DNA from 2 places in the Yersinia sp. KBS0713 genome. Region 1 is predicted to be linked to the other one. Evidence: predicted binding sites of a transcription regulator. Region 1 holds the regulator's gene; the other holds the start of a gene.

Region 1 (3,189 bases):
CTTTTCATCTATCGGCGATTAACAGTAAATATGGTAAAATCAGTTCAATTCGAATGCTGCGGGATGTATATGATGAACCCTATCAATCAGGAAAAACTGCTGGCTCAGGCTGAAAGCTTGTGCCAACAACGTAACGTCCGGCTGACACCGCAACGTCTTGAAGTATTACGCTTAATGGCGCAACAGCCTGGCGCAATCAGCGCGTATGATTTATTGGATTTACTGCGTATTTCGGAACCTCAGGCCAAGCCACCGACTGTTTATCGCGCGTTGGATTTCTTACTGGAACAAGGGTTTATTCACCGCGTTGAATCAGCGAACAGCTATGTGTTGTGCCATCATTTTGAAGAGCCAACCCATACTTCGGCGCTATTTATCTGTGATCGCTGCAAGATAGTGACAGAACGTACCACTGTGGGTATCGAAGAATCGCTGGCGCAACTAGCCAAACAATCAGGTTTTACTCTGCGTCATAGCGTGGTTGAAGCTCATGGTTTATGTGCTGAATGCGGGGTCGTTGAAGCCTGCGATAGCCATGATCATTGCGATCACGACCACTCGATTGTGACCAAGAAGAAATAGTGATCTGGTGATAGCAAATAGACTGTCGCCCGCAAGGCGGCAGGATAGTAATTAATAAAGAGAAATAAAACACTTCCTTGTGTCGCATCGATATAAATACTCAATCTGATGAAATGTTTTTTATTAAAAATGGCTACTTTATGATTATTAAATAATAAGCAATAAAATGTAGATTTAATAATAAGCATGTAACCAAACGAGAGACTCAGTTAATTTACATCAATATCAATTTAACTCCATTTAACGCGGCAGTTACCAGTGATATTTACTGTGGTCTTCCCAGGCTTTAACTTCTTTCTCGGCTTGCTCTTTCTGGTAGCCGTACTTTTCCTGAATTTTCCCCACCAACTGGTCACGCTTACCTTCAATTACCGTAAGGTCATCGTCAGTCAGCTTGCCCCATTTCTCTTTCACTTTGCCCTTAAACTGCTTCCAGTTACCGTCGGCTTGATCTTTGTTCATGGTATCTCCGTTAGCTTGTGATTAGTCAGTTTATTTAGTACGACAAACATTCGCTATTTATAACAGTGGCGTTATTTAAATTTGACCACTCACACTCATTGCTTATTTAAATATCGTCACAATGTTTATCGTAGGAATAACTATAGCAGAGGATAATGATAATTGAAGTCTAGATAATATTAATCACTGGAGTTGTGATGGAAAAGAAAAAATAAGCACTGATAATATTTAGCTAAAACAGGAGGTAATAGCCTATTGTCGGAATGTTCTCAATCTAAATATAATTAAGCTATTTGGAGGGGGTAGCAAATATACCCTCCTGACTCGAAGGGTATATAGGGAACACTAAAATCAGATCCAGTCGCCATTCCGGATGACGCCAACGGCTAATCCTTCAATGGTGAAACTCTGTTCTCGTAGATCGACAACAATCGGCTGGAATTCGCTGTTTTCTGGTAGAAGCTGCACGATATTACCCTGTTTTTTCAGGCGTTTTACCGTTACTTCATCATCAATGCGGGCGACAACTACTTGCCCGTTCCGCACATCCTGCGTTTTGTGTACCGCCAGCAGGTCGCCGTCCAGAATACCGATATCTCTCATCGACATTCCATTAACCCGCAACAGGAAATCTGCGCTTGGCTTAAACATTGATGGATCGACTTTGTAGTGCCCTTCGATATGTTGCTGTGCCAGCAGGGGTTCACCTGCGGCAACCCGCCCAATCAGTGGCAGGCCATCCTCTTCTTCCATCAGCAAACGAATGCCACGGGAAGCGCCAGAGACAATCTCAATCACACCCTTGCGAGCCAGTGCTTTTAAATGCTCTTCAGCGGCGTTAGGAGAGCGAAACCCCAGACGCTGCGCAATTTCGGCACGGGTCGGCGGCATACCGGTTTGCGCTAAGTGATCGCGAACCAGGTCATAAACCTCTTGCTGTCTGGTAGTAAGTGCTTTCATTCCGCCCCCTGTTTGTTTATACAGTCTTGCTGTGAGTATATACAGGTAAGCGGGTGTTGGGAACCAAAGAGTGAATAAAAACAGGGATTAATCACAGCTTATTTGTGTCCTGTTGTGAACTCACTCCCCTGCTATTGGCGATTACATTAGCCGAAATGGTGCCAAAGTGCGGTTATCCAGACGAAAATGGCTAACAAAACAGCTAAAAACACGGCGGCGGAACCCATATCTTTCGCTCGCCCTGACAGCTCGTGGAACTCACTGCCGATTCGGTCTACCACAGCCTCAATCGCGCTATTGATAACTTCAATAATGATCACTAATACGACACTACTAATTAATAAAATGCGTGTTACGACATCTATATCCAGCCAAAACGCCAGTATGATAGCCGTGATAGCAGCGACAGTTTCTTGGCGAAAAGCCGCTTCATGCTTCCAGGCTGCGCATAAGCCTTGTGCAGAATACCCCGCTGCTTTATAGATTCGCGTGAGTCCTGTGACTTGATTCGCCATGTTTTATTGCCTTTATCTTAAGTAGATGATGATTTTTACCGCTTTCTGTTGTCTCATCACCACAGATCTAAAAACCAGTTTCTGGTATCCTTGCGATGAATTGCTAACAAGAGGCTTCATGTTGTTATGTCAGGTTGGCGTAAAATATATTATAAGTTGTTGAATTTACCACTTAAATTGTTGGTAAAAAGCAAGGTTATTCCGGCAGATCCTGTGACTGAGTTAGGGTTAGACCCGTCTCGTCCTATTCTGTACGTTTTGCCTTACAATTCTAAGGCTGATTTACTGACTTTGCGAGCACAGTGTCAGGCGCTGGATCTGCCCGATCCATTGATTCCATTGGAGATCGATGGCGTGCTACTCCCCAGCCATGTGTTTATCGACAATGGCCCGAGGGTCTTTCGCTATTACGCGCCGAAACAGGAGTCGGTAAAACTCTTCCACGATTATCTGGATCTACATCGCAATAATCCGGCGCTGGATATCCAGATGCTACCGGTTTCCGTGATGTTTGGCCGCTCACCAGGTCGTGAAGGCCATGGTACACCACATCTGCGCGTGCTTAACGGCATACAGAAATTCTTTGCCGTCTTGTGGCTGGGGCGCGATAGCTTTGTCCGTTTTTCGACCACAGTCTCACTGCGTCGTATGGCCAGCGAACACGGCACCG
Region 2 (3,189 bases), 2.0 Mb from region 1:
CAAAGAGGGTATTGATGCTATGGGTCTGGAGCGCGGTGTACCACTGAGTGCAGCAGCAGTGACTCAACTGCGTGCTAGTGGTGTGATTAAAGATGAAGATCCATCCGTTGCTGGCTTAAATATGGCGCTGGAATTGCCACATGAAATGAAAACGTCACCATACTTTGATGACCCGCAGATCGTTTCTCTGTTCCGTGACGCAATTCAATATATCGATTACGGCCAGAAGTCAGTTGAAGAATCTGCTGAATACTTTAATAAGCAAGGTGACCGCATTCTAAAACGCGCCATGAGATAATCATTAAGTTTATTTAACTTAAGTTGTTATTAAGCCCTGCCATTAATTTGGCGGGGTTGTTTTGTTTTATGCATCATAAAAAATAACAATCAATTAGATCGCCATCACAAATTAATATCTGATTAAAAAATTAATCACCAACAAAGATCTGGATCACACAATTAATTACAAATATAAATAGAATGTGTATCCACAATAACTGAAACATCGTTTCTTTGATTGTGAAATTATTTTCCAGTCGTGTGTTGAATTTTATAAAATTGTTAATGATTGTTGTTTTAAATAACCATAACCCTGGGATTATATAAAAAAATGAAATTTAAATTAATTACTCTAGCAGTGGCATCTGTTATCAGTTTTAGTTCTGTTGCTACAACAATTGACTATCGGCATGAAATGAAAGACACCAGTAAATCCGATCATAAAGACCGTTTACTGCTCTCCAACCGTTTTGCCAATGGTTTTGGTCTCTCTTTGGAAGGGAAATGGGGCCAGCACAGCTCTGATACTACGCCAAATAAACCTTTCAATGAGCAAGTCAGTAACGGCACCGAAGTGGTTGCCAGCTATGTTTATGCGTTCAATAAAACGTTTTCACTTGAGCCTGGTTTCTCATTAGAGTCATCATCTGACTCAAACAACTACCGCCCTTATCTGCGCGGTAAAGTGGGCTTCACCGATGACTTCTCAACATCACTGCGTTATCGCCCATATTACAAACGTAACCAACCTTCTCAGACCAAATCTGATGAGAAAGGCCATGAGTTCACTATGCTGTTTGCTTACAACTTCTTGAAAAACTACTCTGCTGAGTATGAGTTGAACTACAAGAAATCTGAAGACGAAATTCTGTCCAACAAAAACAAAGACGAATGGAGTCATGATCTGAAAGTTGCTTACAAATGGGATAAAAACTGGAAGCCATATGTTGCTATCGGCAACGTAGCGGGCAGCAAAACCACTGATGAGCGCCAAACTCGCTATCGTGTCGGTGTGCAGTACAGCTTCTAATTGATCGTGTAAATAGTTATATCGTTATGAGTACCCTCATCATTATTTGTTAATTATGCCCATACCCGTATTACTTTGGGGAAAAGTGACTCCCGGTCGCTTTTCCCTTTTTTTACTTAGATTCCCTTATTCAGGCCAGCCACCCAATATCCCACTCCTCAATACCTAGGCTAAACTCCCCTTCTTCAAACAGAAAAATGAGACATTTAGTTACAGCGTCACGGCTATCCATGCCAAGATAAATCTCATATACTGGATAAATCAACAGCTACAGATTCGGAATTCAAGTATGACAGGGGAAGGACACCTTATTTTTTCTGTCGCCTGCGCTATTTTTGCCAAAAAAGTCGGTCTCACACCGGAACTGGCACATGGCGATTGGTGGCACATTATACCGGGCGCCCTGCTAACTTCCCTGCTGCCCGATATTGACCACCCCAAGTCAATCCTTGGCCAGCGGTTAAAGTGGATCTCAACCCCCATTGCCCGTGCATTCGGTCATCGTGGATTTACCCATAGCCTGCTGGCGGTGATCGGCGGTATTGCCCTATTCCAAATGGATATTTCACGCGATTGGATTATTCCTGCGGATGCATTCCACGCAATGATTATTGGCTATTTCAGCCATCTACTGGCCGATATGCTCACCCCCGCTGGCGTGCCGCTGCTATGGCCTTGCCGTTGGCGATTCTGTATTCCGCTATTACGTCCGCAAAAAGGTAATCAATTAGAACGGGTATTATGTGTTCTATTAGTTTGTTTTTCCGTCTATTGGCAAACTGACACCACTATTCCGCTGCTATCCTATATGGAGCAATTGAAAAATTTTCGATTGTGATCACACTTTAATGTGCGAATAATCATCAATCTGAATGTATTGCATACAAATCAGGGTAAAAACTTATATAAAATTCTTTTTGGATATAAGTGAGCCTTTATCGGGCTGCTACCATACGCAGCTAACTGCACAATTGATTGTGCCTGGCACGATTCTATAAAGAAGCAGAAATAGAATACGTCGCCAGTATTCAAAATAATAATCTGGAGATTTGGGGATGAACCTACCGCTTGTGATTAACGTGCTGGTATTTGTAGCACTGCTATTACTATTGGCACAAACCCGCCACAAACAGTGGAGTCTGGCCAAGAAAGTCTTGGTTGGTTTAGCACTGGGTGTGCTGTTTGGCCTGGGCTTACAATGGATCTATGGCGCAGATAACCCAGTACTTAAAGAGTCCATCACCTGGTTTAATATTGTCGGCAATGGTTATGTACAATTACTGCAAATGATAGTTATGCCACTGGTATTCGCCTCAATTTTGAGTGCGGTGGCTAAACTACATAATGCCGCGTCACTGGGCAAAATCAGTATCCTGACCATCGGCACCTTGCTCTTCACCACCTTGATTGCAGCGCTCGTTGGGGTGTTCGTCACCAACCTGTTTGGCTTAACCGCCGATGGCTTAATTCAAGGCACCCAAGAGAGTGCCCGTTTGAGTGCCATCGAGAGCAACTATTTGGCTAAAGTGACCGACTTGACCGTACCACAGTTAATTCTCTCCTTTATTCCGAAAAACCCATTTGCGGATTTGACGGGCGCTAGCCCAACCTCAATCATCAGTGTGGTTATTTTCGCCACCTTCCTCGGTATTGCATCACTGCAACTACTGAAAGACGATGTGGCGAAAGGCCAACGCGTGATGGTGGCTATCGATACACTGCAAGCCTGGGTGATGAAACTGGTGCGGCTGGTCATGAAACTGACCCCTTACGGCGTACTAGCATTAATGACCAAAGTGGTGGCGGGTTCCAACATCCAAGACATTATCAAGCTGGGTAGCTTTGTTGTTGCCTCCTATCTGGGGCTGGCGATTATGTTT

The links. Region 1 encodes LexA, which represses DNA repair genes until DNA is damaged. Its sites were predicted from a motif close to TNCTGTATGTACATACAGNA; they were not measured.
Region 2: the regulator LexA is predicted to act here: its motif matches at 1,560-1,579, upstream of FFE93_RS11305 (metal-dependent hydrolase).

Annotation. Positions count from the first base shown of each region.
Region 1 is NZ_CP042173.1:361,492-364,680, reverse strand. Features, by position in the region: gene zur (zinc uptake transcriptional repressor Zur) at 73-582, shown strand; gene FFE93_RS01655 (CsbD family protein) at 835-1,044, opposite strand; gene lexA (transcriptional repressor LexA) at 1,396-2,004, opposite strand; gene FFE93_RS01645 (diacylglycerol kinase) at 2,151-2,519, opposite strand; gene plsB (glycerol-3-phosphate 1-O-acyltransferase PlsB) at 2,646-3,189, shown strand, end outside.
Region 2 is NZ_CP042173.1:2,408,869-2,412,057, forward strand. Features, by position in the region: gene FFE93_RS11295 (ABC transporter substrate-binding protein) at 1-298, shown strand, start outside; gene FFE93_RS11300 (oligogalacturonate-specific porin KdgM family protein) at 611-1,309, shown strand; gene FFE93_RS11305 (metal-dependent hydrolase) at 1,599-2,147, shown strand; gene FFE93_RS11310 (L-cystine transporter) at 2,365-3,189, shown strand, end outside.